3 regions of the Vibrio maritimus genome follow, and region 2 is predicted to be linked to each of the others. Evidence: predicted binding sites of a transcription regulator. Region 2 holds the regulator's gene; each other region holds the start of a gene.

Region 1 (5,250 bases), 460 kb from region 2:
AATACCGTACATAGCTGGCTCTGTGACACCTAAGTAAGCCGAGATAGCGGCTGGAACTGAGATATCACGCTCACCCTCACGCTTACTGATAATGATGATGCCAACAACCGCAGATGCTTGAGCGATATTAGACAGTGCAATCAGAGGCCAGATTGGCGTGCCACCTAGATCTTGCATAAGCTGAAGGTCAACAGCATTGGTTGTGTGGTGGATACCAGTAATCACCAATGGTGCGTACAAGAAGCCAAACACCATAGAACCCAGTACTGCAAAATCACCCGTCATCGCAGCTTTTGCCGCAAACGCAACGCCATCACCGAGCACGCGACCAAACGGACCGATGAAGGCGTGAGCAAGAATGACCGACAGAATGATTGAAACGAATGGCACCACAACCAGATACAGGTAGCTTGGGACAATGCGCTTTAGGTTGGTTTCAATAAGCGCCAATGCCACACCCGCCAGCATCGCCGGGATCACCTGAGCCTGATAGCCCACCTTCTCAATCACAAACAATCCGAAATCCCAAACCTCTGGCACTTCTTTACCAATGAGATAGGCATTCATCAGTTGAGGCGATACCAAGGTCACACCCAGCGTGATACCAAGAATTGGCGTACCGCCCAGCTTCTTCACCGTAGACCAACACACGCCAACCGGTAGGAAGAAGAAGATCGCCTCACCAATTAGCCACAAGAACGAGTGAACGGTTGCCCAGAACTGGCTGATTTCCACTAAGGTTTTGCCATCGAACATACGGATGTCGCCGATAACGTTGCGGAAACCAAGAATCAAACCACCCGTGATAATCGCCGGCAAAAGGGGAACAAAAATTTCGGCTAGGTGCGAAATACCACGCTCTAGAAAGTTCATGTTCTGACGAGCAGCCAGCTTGGCATCGTCTTTAGACGCCGCTTTCTTGCCTGCTGAGTCAATCAACATTTTGTAGACTTCGTCGACCTCAGTACCAATTACCACTTGGAACTGACCGGCATTGGTAAAGCAGCCTTTCACAATCTTAAGGCTTTCTAATGCCGACTTATCGGCTTTATCGGTATCGTTAAGAACGAATCTTAAGCGAGTTAAACAGTGGCTAACACTGGCAATGTTGTCAGCGCCGCCAACACCGTCGATGATCGCTGCAATGTCTTGCTGGGCTATCTTGCTCATCGTTTGTACACCTTTTACTGATATAGAGACGTAGGGTTAAGACGTCTAGGTCCATTTGTCTCGTTGTATTAATAATATCGCAACATGCGAATGGGAACATTCCCAAAAGTTACGCAAAGTGTGCCATGGAATGATTCAAACAAAAATGGGAACAGTCCCATTAATTGAGTGTGATCACAATAATTGTTGATAAATGCGCCAAGTTGATTAAGGGAGCTACAAAGAAAAAGAAGCCGTGATTACACCGCTTCTTGCGTGAGATGAGAGATGGTTTTATTACCAGTAAGCTGACTTATCAATAGGTTAGCCGCCTTCTCTCCCGCTTGCTGATAGCCAGGATCAATGCTGTAGATATTCGGGAACAGGAAAGATAAGAGTTCATTGCCACCAACGCCCGTCACAACAATATCTTCTCGGCCAAGCTCTTGTAAGCGTTTGATCGTGCCAAGCGCTAAGGTATCGCTGGCACACACGATAGCTTGAAGTGAGTCCGTCACTACCTCATCAACAAGCTGGTAGGCACTCTCATGATGAAGTTCACCGGTACGATACTCGGCATGCTGATCATTATCATCACACCAGTTTTGAAATGCGTTGAGGCGAGCCAAGCCCGTGGTTTTATCCTTAGGATCCACACCAATGTAAGCAAGCTGATTGACGCCTTGTGCCTGCAGTTTATTCAAAACCGCTCGGATCAATCCATGATTGTCGTAGTTGATGGAGGAGACTTGATCGGTATCCATAGCGATGACGACGACCTTCTCCTGCCACTGAGACACTTTGTCGATATCAAGCTCAGTAAAACCGAACACAATGACACCTTCAACGTTGCGTTTACGCAGTACGCTCAGGTGTTCGTTGGTTTTCTCGGGATCGAACTGACTCTCCATGATCACCACATCGTAACCTGCCGAGTAAAGCACATTAAGCATGCTGCTCACCGCTTTGTTCTCAGAAGGCGAGTCGAGACGAGAGATAATGACACCAATGACCTTTTGCACTCCGCCCCCACGCATCGATTGCGCCGACTTAGAGGGCACATAGCCATGCTCTGCAATCACACGCTCCACTTTCTCGCGGGTTTCGGGTTTTACTTTAGGATCGTTAGTCAGCACTCGAGAGACGGTAGATTTACCGACTCCCGACAGCTTCGCAATATCAAGTATGGTGAGTTTTTTGCTCATGAGTGTCTAAAAGGTTCAATATCCGTTTTTTGGTACGCTTCGCGTGGTCATCATACAGCTTTTATCGGTTTCACCGGCAATGGTAAGCATACCCTCTCTACCTTTACTAAACAGCTCAACGTCAGACTCAGCCTGCGACTGGCCATCGAGTGAGTATTTGGTACCAGATGCAGAAGGGACACGATGTAGATGATACTCTTCGCCATCAATGAGTAGCAGAACCTGCTCGCTCGATAGCTGGGTTACCTGAAAGCTCTGGTTATCGCACTGATACTGGAGAACATGATACGGGTTTTGCGGCTCTACCTGTTCTTGGCTACTGCACGCTGTTAAACCACCCACCATTAACGCGGCAACCAATCCGTATTTAGCGTAAGTATTCATAATGACTCCTTTTGGGTCGACTGATTACTTAGCTAAGTATTGCGGCACATCGCGGATACTATCAAGTACCACAGTTGCGACAGACTCACCGCGCTCGGTCACCGGTTTGCCAGTACGAACTAAGATCTTGGTACCAACGCCAGCCGCTTCAGCTGCCATCATATCTTCGGCTTTATCACCGACCATGACTGAGTTTTCCATATCAATCTTTAGGAAATCACGAGCAGAGATAAACATGCCCGGCTTTGGTTTACGGCAGTTACAATCCTGCTTGTAATCACCAATGCCATGCTCTGGGTGATGTGGACAGTAATAGATACCATCGAACTCAACGCCATTATCAGAGAAGTTCCAATCCATCCATTGAGTTAAAGAAAGGAAACGATCTTCGGAGAACATACCGCGAGCAATGCCTGATTGGTTGGTCACCAACACTAGCATATAGCCCATGTCCTGCAGTTTTTTCGTCGCTTCAAAGACGCCTTCAACATACTCAAAGTCGTGTTCATCGCTCACATACCCGTGATCGACGTTGATGACGCCATCACGATCCAAAAAAACAGCTGGTTTTGCCACAGTTCACTCTCTTGTTATAGATAGGTGCTAATAAACTGAATTATTACACGCTTTTATAGTCACGGCACTATGAAAATGCCGTTTAGACGTCTAGACGTAAAAATATCTATTGACACTAAAAGGTGAAAACCATAGCATCTTCTATCAATTGAGATGTAGTTCAAACTTTTATGCTACTCACGGACTTCAGGTTGCTTAGATGATCGAAATTAATCAAGTAAACAAAGTGTTTTATCAAGGCGCTAAGGAAATCAACGCCTTGGCAGACATCAATCTGCATATCGCAGAAGGCACCATCTTTGGTGTGATTGGCGCCTCTGGTGCAGGTAAGAGTACGTTGATTCGCTGCGTAAACATGCTTGAAGCGCCAACGTCAGGTGAAGTCATCGTTGATGGTGTTGACCTGACTAAGCTTTCTAAATCCGAGCTTTCCGAAGCGCGCCGCAACATCGGCATGATTTTCCAGCACTTTAACTTGCTTTCATCTCGCACCGTATTTGAAAACGTCGCACTGCCACTTGAACTTGCTGGCAAAGAGCGCTCGCACATCGAAACCAAAGTGACGGATCTTCTAAAGCTCGTTGGTCTGGCAGATAAGCGCGATACCTACCCTGCCAATCTAAGTGGCGGTCAAAAGCAGCGTGTTGCGATTGCTCGCGCGCTATCGTCAGATCCTAAGGTACTGCTTTGTGATGAAGCCACCAGCGCACTTGACCCTGCGACGACACAATCGATTCTTGAACTACTGAAAGAAATCAACCGCAAGCTCAAGATCACCATGCTACTGATTACTCACGAAATGGACGTGGTAAAAAGCATCTGTCATGAGGTCGCTATCATTGGCGACGGTCGCCTGGTTGAAAAAGGCACCGTGGGTGAAATCTTTGCCCATCCAAAAACCGAGCTTGCACACGAATTCATTCGTTCAACACTCGATCTATCGATTCCAGAAGACTACCAAGCAAGGCTGCAAGCTGAGCGTGTTGAAGGCAGCTACCCGCTTGTTCGCTTAGAGTTTACCGGTGCTACTGTAGACGCGCCGCTAATGACGCAAATTGCACGTAAATACAATATTGATGTCAGCATTTTAAGCTCCGATCTTGATTACGCGGGCGGTGTAAAATTCGGCATGATGGTGGCAGAACTATTTGGTAATGAGCAAGACGACAACGCGGCGATTCAATATCTTCGTGACCACAATGTAAAAGTAGAGGTACTTGGTTATGTCCTTTAACACTGTCACAGACTGGTTATCTCTAAACAGTAACCTACTATTAGGGGCAACATGGGAAACCCTTTACATGGTTGCAGTAGCAGGTGTGGTTGGCTTCGCCGTGGGTATTCCACTGGGCGTTATTCTGCATACCACTAAAAAAGGTGGCTTGCTAGAAAACACGCGTTTAAACAGTGTGCTAGGTGCCATTGTTAACGTCGGTCGCTCGGTACCATTCTTAGTATTGATGGTAGCGATCATTCCACTGACCAAGATTTTGATTGGCACCTTTATCGGTACCACAGCAGCAATCGTTCCACTAACAGTTGGCGCGATTCCATTTGTGGCACGTCTTATTGAGGGTGCACTACTTGAGGTACCAACAGGTCTGGTAGAAGCGGCACAATCAATGGGCGCAACACCATACCAAATCATTACTAAGGTACTGCTTCCAGAAGCATTACCTACGATTGTCAATTCGGTGACAATCACTCTAGTGACCCTAGTAAGCTACTCAGCAATGGCGGGTACCGTCGGCGGTGGCGGTCTAGGTGACGTAGCCATTCGCTATGGTTTCCACCGATACGATGTGACCATTATGGCCGTGACCGTAGTGATGCTTATTGTATTGGTACAAATTATTCAGTCTATCGGTGATGCCGTTGTTCGCCGCGTAGACCACAGATAATCGAGATTTTAAGATTTATAACAAGGAGAGAGTCA
Region 2 (5,250 bases):
AAGAATAATCGGGATCTGCTCTTTGTTAGCACGCATTACCGCGACGTCACGGGCATGGTAACGCAGGCTGTCTTGCTGCTTGTATGAGGTGTCGTGCTCCTCGTCGACAATAATAATGCCGAGGTCGGCAAATGGCGTAAGTAGCGCCGAGCGCGTACCGATAACAATACCCGCCACTTTGTCGCGTGCACTTAACCACGCGTTGAGTCGCTCCGTATCATTAAGACCAGAGTGGACAACCTCAATGGGCACATTAAAACGTTTACGAAAGCGATTGATGGTTTGCGGAGTAAGGCCAATCTCCGGCACCAACACCAAAGCTTGCTGTCCGCGCTCCAGTATGGGCTTAATCATCTGCAGGTAGACTTCAGTCTTGCCTGAACCCGTGACGCCTTCAAGCAGGTAGCAGCCAAACTCAGTCTGACTGTTAACCGACGCTATCGCCACGGCTTGTTCGGCATTCAAGCGAAGATCGACAGGATCGTTGCAGATCGCCTCTGGCCAATGAGTGGGTTGCGTCTGTCTCTCTATCGACGTGATCCAGCCTTTTTCCGTCAGTGTCTTAAGGACGCTAGTGCTGACGTCACTGTCGATAAACAGCTGATGCGAACACGGACCAGATTCCAACATATGCATGACTTTGGCTTGCTTCACCGCTCGCCCAAAGCCAGACATTAATTGAGTCTTGCCAGCTTCTGTGATCTGCCACTCCACGGTTGCGGCAAATTCAGCTGGCTTGCCTTTTCTAAGAGCTGCGGGTAGGGCGTTACTCAAGGTGTCGCCGAGTGGATGCTGGTAATAAAGGCTGCACCATGAGATAAGGTCAAAAAGAGGTTTAGACCAAACCGGCGCGGTATCTAATGCTGCTTTTATCGGCTTGAGTTTGTCTATTGGAAACTCAGACTCATGGCTAAACTGCATCACAATACCGACGAGCGTTTTTGGTCCAAATGGAACAGATACGCGCCCGCCAACCACAGGAAAAAGGTGGGCAGGGACGAGGTAGTCAAACTGTTTATCAAGTGGGACTGGAAGAGCCACTCGAGCGACATTTGGGCGCATAGTTAGGTCGATATTGATAAAGAAGACGTCTATTCTAACGGTATGGGTCGCCTTGTATAGACTGGATAATCAATTTATCGGCTAAGGCTCACCGAAGGTGGCGAAAAAAGTCGCAATTTTAGTTGATTCCCTTGGCACTATTCATTACTATACTGCGCCTTGATGGCATGGCTTCTTGCTTTCATATTGAAAAGCAAAGCGATGGTATCATCTATTTATTAACTACGTGTGGTGTCCGGCTTAGAATCGGATGGCGACACGGCCTAAATTATTGAGGTTTCCCATGAAAGCTGGTATCCACCCAGAATACAAAGCTGTAACAGCAACTTGCTCTTGCGGCAACACATTCGAATTCAACTCTACTCTAGGTAAAGATTCTATCCACCTAGACGTATGTGACAAGTGCCACCCATTCTACACTGGTAAGCAACGTATCGTTGATACTGGCGGCCGTGTTGATCGCTTCAACAAGCGTTTCGGTGCTCTATCTAGCAAGAAGTAATTATTACTTTTGCAGATTAAAAAAGGACGCTTCGGCGTCCTTTTTGCTTTTTAGCTGTTTGTTTACCTGTCAACATCCGCTTGCATAACGTGCTACCTATCTCTACTTTTTTCTTCGCTTCGTCCCTTCCATCCATTCAAAAGCCTAATAAACTCGCGTAGTATTAGTCCGTCAGAGTAATGAACATCAGAGATACCTCCTCTCCGTTCAAATGTACCCACTCTGTGTGTGTAACCCTTTAGAAGCAACGCGAATAAAAATAAACGGGCTTATACTCATAACAACATCACTTAAGTAACTAATCAGTCTTATAAAAGCAGGATAGCTAACCATGTCCGATGACCATCAAATTGACGAATTTCGCCAGCAAGCGCTTGATTACCATGCCAACCCTGTACCTGGAAAAATCGAAGTAGCATTAACTAAACCCGCCAACTCAGCAGCTGATCTCGCACTGGCCTACAGCCCTGGTGTTGCAGAACCTGTGCGTGAAATCGCGCAAAATGCCGAGAATGTTTATAAATACACTGCGAAAGGCAATATGGTCGCAGTGATCTCTAACGGTACCGCAATCCTAGGTCTCGGTAACCTAGGTCCAATGGCTTCTAAGCCAGTTATGGAAGGTAAAGCCTTACTGTTTAAACGCTTCGCGGGCCTAGATTCCATTGATATTGAAGTAAAACACCGCACTATCGATGAGTTCGTAGATACGGTTGCGAACATCTCAGACACCTTTGGTGGTATTAACCTAGAAGATATTAAGGCACCAGACTGTTTTGAGATTGAACGACGCCTTATCGAGCGTTGTGATGTGCCGGTATTCCACGATGACCAGCACGGTACGGCGATTGTTACTGCTGCAGGCATGCTCAACGCTATCGAGCTTCAGGGCAAAGATCTGAAAGAAACCACTATTGTCTGTCTAGGTGCAGGCGCGGCGGCGATCGCGTGTATGGAGCTGTTGATCAAATGTGGCGCGATGCGTGAGAAGATCTACATGCTGGATCGCAAAGGTGTGATCCACACTCGTCGTGACGATCTTAACGAATACAAAGAGCTGTTTGCCAACAACACTGATAAGCGCACGCTAGAAGATGTGATCGAAGGCGCGGACCTATTCTTAGGTGTATCGGGTCCTGATTTGTTGCCACCAGAAGCACTTAAGCTGATGGCGGACAAGCCAATCGTATTTGCGTGTTCAAACCCAGATCCAGAAATCAAACCTGAGCTTGCTCATCAGGTTCGTGATGACCTAATTATGGGTACAGGTCGTTCAGACTACCCGAACCAGGTAAACAACGTGCTGTGTTTCCCGTTTATCTTCCGTGGCGCTCTTGATGTGCGTGCAAGTGAGATTAATGATGAGATGAAACTGGCAGCGGTAGAAGCGATTCGTGAGCTAGCGAAAGAACCTGTACCACAAGACGTACTTAATGCCGCGGGTGTTGAGGCGTTGACCTTTGGTAAGGACTACATCATTCCAAAACCAATGGATCCACGTTTGCTTCCTCGTGTGGCTAAAGCGGTAGCGAAAGCCGCGGTTGAATCTGGTGTGGCTCGTATTGAGTTGCCTGATAGCTATATGGCTTAAGGTTGTTAGTTTAGAGGTGTTGGTGCAAGCCAAGTGCTCTAAAACGAAAAAAGAGGGTCGTGATGACCCTCTTTTTTTATGATTTGATTTACTTACTCTTCATCAAACGCTTCAAACTCAATCCCCATCGCCGTCATCAGCTCTTTCGCTTCTGTTGGGATATCATCAGGACGGTCTTTTCTTAAATCTTCGTCGGTTGGAAGCGGCTGGCCAGTGTAGGCGTGCAGGAAAGCTTCGCACAAGAGTTCACTGTTGGTTGCATGGCGTAGGTTATTGATTTGGCGACGAGTACGCTCATCGGTCAATACCTTTAGCACCTTCAGCGGGATAGACACTGTGATTTTTTTTACCTGCTCGCTTTTCTTACCGTGCTCCGCATATGGGCTAATGTATTCACCATTCCAATCTGCCATTACACACCTTCGCTCTGTTAATCATAAATAGTAGTAATAAGAATGCTGCAATTTTAGCGGGATTTACTGCCATAAGCAAAGACATATAGACGTCTAGAAGTGTTGACGTCTCACATTTTGGAAAGTAAAGTGGGGCAACGAATGTGGACATTTATTTTAATGCAATGTTAATTCTTTAACGTTTGTGGCGTTTGCCGGTTCCCATATTACCGGTAAAAGTAGACACTGTGGTTACACCAACTAGCCATGCGATCTGAGAAAGGAAGTTTCTATGAGCAATCGGAAGCCAGCGACAATAGCCGTACGTACTGGTATCGAATCGGATACCCAGCATCACGCTGTGGTGCCACCTATTTATCTCTCTACTAACTATGGTTTCCCTGCGTTTGGGGAAGTGCCGACTTACGATTACACCCGCTCAGGAAACCCAAACCGAGGTTTGTTAGAAACTGCTTTGTATGAGCTGGAGTCTGGTAAAGGCGCGGTAGTGACGAACTGTGGTACTTCTGCACTCAATCTTTGGGTTTCTGCTTTCTTAGGTCCAGAAGACACAATTATTGCTCCCCATGACTGTTATGGTGGCACGTACCGCTTGTTCAACACGCGTGCGCAAAAAGGTGACTTCAAGGTTAATTTTGTCGACCAAAGTGACGAGCAAGCCTTCGATGCTGCGCTTGAGCAAAAACCAAAACTTATCTTGCTTGAAACGCCGTCTAACCCACTTGTGCGTGTTGTCGATATTGCCGCCGTGTGTGAAAAAGCGAAAAAGGTCGGTGCGCTTGTAGCAGTAGACAATACCTTTTTGACACCTGTGTACCAAAAGCCTCTCGAGCTTGGCGCAGACTTTGTGATTCACTCAACGACCAAGTATATCAACGGTCACTCTGACGTGATTGGTGGCGTGGTGATCACCAAAACGGAAGAGCATGCAGAAGAGCTCGCATGGTGGGGCAACTGCATCGGTGCGACGGGTACGCCTTTTGATAGCTACATGACTTTGCGCGGTATTCGTACCCTTGGCGCACGTATGCGCGTCCATGAAGAAAGCTCGCAACAGATCCTAGATTTTCTTAAGCCGCAACCATTGGTAAAAGTGATTTATCACCCAAGCCTGCCTGAGCACCCTGGTCATGAGATTGCTAAGAAGCAGCAGTCTGGCTTTGGCTCTATGTTGAGCTTTGAGTTCGCGGGTAGCTTTGAGCAGCTTAAGTACTTTGTTGGTGAGCTAGAGCTATTCTCGCTCGCAGAGTCTCTTGGCGGCGTCGAAAGTCTGATTTGTCACCCAGCGTCTATGACGCACCGTGCGATGGGCGAAGAAGCACTAGCCGAAGCGGGCGTTTCTCAGCAGCTCCTTCGCCTCTCTGTTGGTCTAGAGGACGCGCAAGATCTGATTGATGACCTTGCCCAAGCGTTTGAGAAAGCATCTGCATTTAAAGGATAAGCCGGCATGAGTCAAAGCAGTACCCTGAATAACAAACAAGGTAAGCAGTTGCACAAATTTGGCGGCAGCAGCTTAGCGGACCCTGAATGTTATCGCCGTGTGGTCTCTATCTTAAAGGACTACTCTAATGAAGAAGACCTTATCGTGGTCTCGGCGGCGGGTAAAACCACTAACCGTCTAATCGAATTTCTAGATGCGCTCAATAAAGATGGGCGCATTGCGCACGAGCACCTACAGGCGC
Region 3 (5,250 bases), 1.2 Mb from region 2:
CTTGTTTGCTGCGTTAAACAAGAACGAGAAATTTAAAGCACTCGACTTCTCTCATGCTGAATTCACTATTGCTGGAGGCATGGCAACTCAGCAGCATGTTGCCGACGAATGGCAAGAGATCACAGGCATGCCAATCATTGAAGGCTATGGTTTGACGGAGTGCTCGCCAGTTGTAGCGGGTGGTGTTCATACCCAGCAAAAGTATCTCCCAGCAGTTGGTGTACCTTTACCAAGTACTGAGCTGCGTATCGTCGATGAAAGTGGTACACCACTCGGTGTCGGTGAGATCGGCGAGATTCAGATCCGCGGCCCCCAAGTGATGAAAGGGTACTGGAAGCAAGACGCGGAGACAAATGCAATTCTAACGGCAGATGGCTGGCTCTATTCAGGCGATATCGGGCGTATGGACGAAGACGGCATCTTCTATATTGAAGATCGCAAGAAAGACATGATTCTTGTCTCTGGCTTCAATGTCTTCCCAAGTGAAGTCGAAGAAGTTGCGACGCTACATCCAAAAATTATCGAGGCAGCAGCAGTTGGCGTGCCAGATGACGTAGCGGGCGAGCGCGTTAAACTGTTTGTCGTGGCTAATGGTGCGGTTACGACCGACGAGGTGAAACAGCACTGTCGTAAGCATCTGACAGGATATAAGAGACCAACGATAATTGAATTTAGAGATGAATTGCCGAAAACCAACGTCGGTAAAATCCTAAGAAGAGAGCTTCGTGACCAGTAACGCGCCTTGATGCGTATCTACTAACGAACATAAACTGGCGCAAATCGCCCATCTAAGCCACACTTTATGTGTGGCTTTTCGTTAGTAGGAGACTGCGATGAAAAACGAACTTGATCCCAACAAAGTTCTAAAGGCTTACGATACCATTATGTCTAATGGTACCGAGACTGAACTGGGAAAGATCTATGAAGGGGTAGAAGCCTATTCGGACTATGACGGTTACAACGTCTACATGCGAGGTAATGGCGTTGAGCTTTCTATAGGCTTCCACAACACCTATCATCTTGAGTATGACCAAGAGCACCTGCGTGATAGCTTCTTACGCAAGGTAGCGATGTTAGCCAAGTAGTTAGGGCGGCAACTAGTGCTCTCCACGATAGGAGAGCACGAAATATATTTACTCTTCAGTCGTAAACGCATCTTCACTAAAGTGGTCAAGATCGTAAGGTGTTTGTTGGTAAACACAGTAGTTTAGCCAGTTAGCAAACAACAAGTGACCGTGACTACGCCAACTCGCATTCGGCTTGTTGTCTGGATTGTTGTTAGGGTAGTAGTTAATTGGAATGGCCGGCTCCATACCTTCACCCAAGTCTCTCACGTATTCGTTGTGTAACGTATGAGAATCGTACTCAGGGTGACCTGTTACGAATACATTTCGCTTGTCTTTCGTTGCCGCGAGATACACGCCGGCGACATCCGAGGTTGCCAGAATATCGAGATCTGTGTGTGATTCTAAGTACTCTGGTGAAAAGTCAGCATATCGAGAATGCGGTGCTAAGAAGGTGTCATCAAAACCGCGCAGGATAGGGTGGTGCGGGTCATGAATTTCATGGTGATACACACCTGACAGCTTCTCTTTGCGAGTGCGTTTTGGCAGATCAAACAGTAGCTTTAAGCCCGCCTGTGCCGCCCAACAGACATACAGCGTTGAGGTCACATGCTTGCTTGCCCAGTTCATGATGGTTTGCAGGTGATCCCAATAGATCACATCTTCAAACTGAACCAAGCCAAGTGGCGCTCCTGTGATGATGAGTCCATCGAAGTTACGGTTTTTGATAGTTTCAAACTGGCGATAGAAAGTATCAAGGTGCTCAGTTGGCGTGTTCTTACTTGGTCTATCGTCGATACGAAGCAGTTCAACATCAACCTGAAGCGGGCTGTTTGAAAGCAGTCTTAAAAACTGGGTTTCCGTTTCAATTTTCTTTGGCATCAAATTGAGGATCAATACCTTAAGCGGACGGATTTCCTGAGTCGAGGCGCGAGACTCTGACATCACAAAGATGTTCTCTTCACGTAGGACGTTGGAGGCAGGTAGTTGATCGGGAATCTTAATTGGCACAGCTTTCTCCCTAAGCTCTGTTTGGTCTTCTGGACGTCTATACTTCTAAAGTTAACGCAAACGTTTTTGCTTGTCGATAGTTAATTTTAGCCCAGGTGTCATCGGTTGAATGCAATACCTCATGACGTACATGGGTGAGACGGGGTACAATCACGTTACTTTCAATATTTTGCGGTGAACTTGTTTGAAACTCACGTTAATTCGCGGTCTTCCAGGTTCTGGAAAGAGTACCTTGGCGAAAACCCTCGACGCGCTGCACTTCGAAGCTGATATGTATTTTATCAATGAAAAAGGTGAATATTGTTACGACGGGGGTAAGATTGGCGAAGCACACGAATGGTGTCAGCAGCAGGTCGAGAAAGCATTGGCGGCTAACCAAGACGTGGTTGTTGCCAATACCTTTGTTCGCTTGTGGGAAATGAAGGCATATAAAAATTTAGCCAAACGCTACAAGGCCGAGTTGGACATCATTGTTTGTCACGAGCGTTACCCAAATGTACATGGCGTGAGTGACAGCGTCATCGCCAAGATGCAAAAACGTTGGCAAGACTAACCTTATTCACTTTAAAACAGAAAAATCTAATTATGGCAAAACGCTCTCCAGTCATCGAAATGACGTCGTACGGCATCTATTCTACATGGGATTCTGGATCAAAAGATCTTCCTAAAATACAAGACTTTACAACCATAGTGCCAGCGGATGAACATATTGAGTTTGGTTTCATCGTCAACATCAAAAAGGCCAAAGGAGAAAAGGTGCGCTATTGCATCTATCATCCGGGTGTTCTTAGCAAAAAAGGACAGGTCCTTGCTCCATTTGACGGTGAAGAGCACGTAGGCAGCAATGATTGGGATTTCTACCTAGGCGATACGATTCAGCTACTTCATCCTATAGACGGACTGGAGAGTAACCTCGGTGAGTGGCATATGGTCATTGAGATGCAAGGCAAAGTGATTGCTGAGAAAAAATTCAAAGTGACGGCAAGAGATGAAGGTCAGTTTTGGAAAAATCGCGGTTTCTAATCACAATTCGCCTTAATAGCTTTGTTCACCGCGTTGAAGACAAATCGGCGGTTTTGGCGTGTGCTGCAGATAGTGGTTGCACGCTAAAACGTATACGTCGCTCTCGCAATTGGACGTTGACCGGAGAAGCTACTAAGCTTGCGAAGTTTGCGCTTGAGGCTAACGTTGGGTGGATATCTGTTGCGGTTGATAAAGCCCTTGACGGCTATAAATCACCGATTCAAGAAGTGCTAGAGAAAGACCCAGAAATAACCGTTGCGGATCTGATGTTCCAGTCTGGTTGCACACTTGCCGAAGCGCGCGCTGCAATCGATGAGTTTGAGGACTTATAAAAAAACCGCGTTGCTCTTACTATTTAAAAGTACAACGCGGTTTTGAGCTTTCTACTGCTTTGGCAATTACGCAGTCACGTAAGAAATCACAAAGTCAGTGATCTTAACCATGTCTTCTACTGCGATAAACTCTTCAGTCGTGTGAACTTTCGACATACCAGTAGATAGGTTAACTGTTGTTAGACCTTTCTCGTTGAAGTTGTTCGCATCGCTACCACCGCCAGTGTGTTTGGTGTTTGCTTCAATACCGTTAGCTGCAAATACTTCTTTGATCTTCAGTACATGCGCGTCATCTTCTGCAATCACGAATGCGTCATAGGCACGTGTTGATTCGATTTCAACTTCGGCGCCGAACTTCTCTGCCGATGCCTGGAACGTCTCTACCATGTGGTTGACTTGAGCCGTTAGCTTGTCGCTGTTAAGAGAGCGTGCTTCTGCTACTACCGTTAGCTCTGGCATTACGATGTTTGTTGCTTGGCCGCCGTTCACAGAGCCGATGTTTGCAGTTGTTTGCTCATCGATACGCAATAGCTTCATGTTAGCGATAGCATCCGCTGCAACCATAGCTGCACTGATACCTTCTTCTGGTGCTAGACCCGCGTGAGCTGGACGGCCTTTGATCTTAGCCACAATCTTTTGCTGGCCAGGAGCGCCCGTTACGATAGTGCCGATCGGGCCACCTGTATCGAGTACGATTGCGTTCTTAGACTGGATGTAAGACATGTCGAAATATTCAGAGCCGAATAGACCGCCTTCTTCATGCACAGTGAACGCAACTTCAATTGTTTTGTGCTCACGGTTTTGCTCTTGTAGGCAGCGCACAGCTTCCATGACGGCTGCGATACCTGATTTGTCGTCACCACCAAGAATGGTGTCACCTTTTGAACGAATAATACCGTCTTCAATAATTGGCTCGATACCGATGCCTGGCGTTACTGTGTCCATGTGAGCACTGAATACGATGCTGCCTTCTTGTTTACCTTCAAGACGACCGTATACGTTAAAGCCATTTGTGTACTGCTCAGGTACAGGTAGTTTACTTACTACGAAACCTAGCTCACCAAGTTGTTCAGCAATCGCTTCTGCGACGGCTTTTTCATTGCCTGATTCGCTATCGATTTTTACGAGGTCACAAAAATGGTTTACTAGGCGTTCTGTATTTACTTGAGTCATGGGATCACTTCACGTTAGTGGAACAGGGGAGAACCACTTTACACGCTACTTGGAGACCAAAGACCTGAGTTAAATCAAAGAAAGGTCCGCAATTTAGAGAATATGACTGTCTTTTGACCTAGTTTTGTTTGGAAAATTTGTAACAAGCTGCAATGGTGGTGCATATGACGATAAAACATCCAATCCATTGAAATAAAGACATCGTCTCTTGAAGAAATACTGTTGCAAATAATAGGCCGAACAAAGGCTCTGTTCCCATCAATAAAGACGCTTGGCTCGCTGGCAGGTGTTTCACGGCATAGTTCTGGATAAAAAACGCCATGAGCGTACAGCAAAGCGCGAGATAGAGAAGGCTGATCCATCCGTGCGTATCAAGACTTCCAAGCACGCTGATCATTGAAGGTGAATTTATATCGAGTAATACAAGCCCTAGGCTCATTACTGTGACCGTGGCAAGCTGAACTAAGGTAATCAACTCAACATGGAAGGTAGTGCTCGTAAACGCTTTTCTACAGGCAACAACCATTACGCCCCTCAGAAAGGCTGCGACTAGCACCAAGCCTACCCCCAAGTCTAAGCGAAGCGCGACTTGGTGTGGTTCTGCTATCAGTATCATTCCGGTCACACCGACAATGCAAAGTAGAAAA

What was found. Region 2 encodes MetJ, which represses methionine synthesis genes. Its sites were predicted from a motif close to TTAGACNTNTANANGTCTAA; they were not measured.
Region 1: the regulator MetJ is predicted to act here: its motif matches at 3,397-3,416, upstream of metN (methionine ABC transporter ATP-binding protein MetN).
Region 3: the regulator MetJ is predicted to act here: its motif matches at 2,105-2,124, upstream of metA (homoserine O-acetyltransferase MetA).

The regions. Positions count from the first base shown of each region.
Region 1 is NZ_CP090438.1:707,522-712,771, reverse strand. It holds gene treB (PTS trehalose transporter subunit IIBC) at 1-1,170, opposite strand, end outside; gene treR (trehalose operon repressor TreR) at 1,410-2,354, opposite strand; gene LY387_RS03215 (MliC family protein) at 2,370-2,738, opposite strand; gene gmhB (D-glycero-beta-D-manno-heptose 1,7-bisphosphate 7-phosphatase) at 2,763-3,314, opposite strand; gene metN (methionine ABC transporter ATP-binding protein MetN) at 3,514-4,548, shown strand; gene LY387_RS03200 (methionine ABC transporter permease) at 4,538-5,215, shown strand; gene metQ (methionine ABC transporter substrate-binding lipoprotein MetQ) at 5,250-5,250, shown strand, end outside.
Region 2 is NZ_CP090438.1:249,794-255,043, forward strand. It holds gene priA (primosomal protein N') at 1-1,062, opposite strand, end outside; gene rpmE (50S ribosomal protein L31) at 1,346-1,564, shown strand; gene LY387_RS01165 (malic enzyme-like NAD(P)-binding protein) at 1,896-3,155, shown strand; gene metJ (met regulon transcriptional regulator MetJ) at 3,248-3,568, opposite strand; gene LY387_RS01175 (O-succinylhomoserine (thiol)-lyase) at 3,840-5,009, shown strand; gene LY387_RS01180 (bifunctional aspartate kinase/homoserine dehydrogenase II) at 5,016-5,250, shown strand, end outside.
Region 3 is NZ_CP090438.1:1,414,856-1,420,105, forward strand. It holds gene LY387_RS06490 (AMP-binding protein) at 1-736, shown strand, start outside; gene LY387_RS06495 (DUF3081 domain-containing protein) at 834-1,085, shown strand; gene metA (homoserine O-acetyltransferase MetA) at 1,134-2,075, opposite strand; gene LY387_RS06505 (ATP-binding protein) at 2,260-2,628, shown strand; gene LY387_RS06510 (DUF3859 domain-containing protein) at 2,661-3,098, shown strand; gene LY387_RS06515 (ribosome recycling factor family protein) at 3,077-3,430, shown strand; gene LY387_RS06520 (M20/M25/M40 family metallo-hydrolase) at 3,497-4,603, opposite strand; gene LY387_RS06525 (DMT family transporter) at 4,722-5,250, opposite strand, start outside.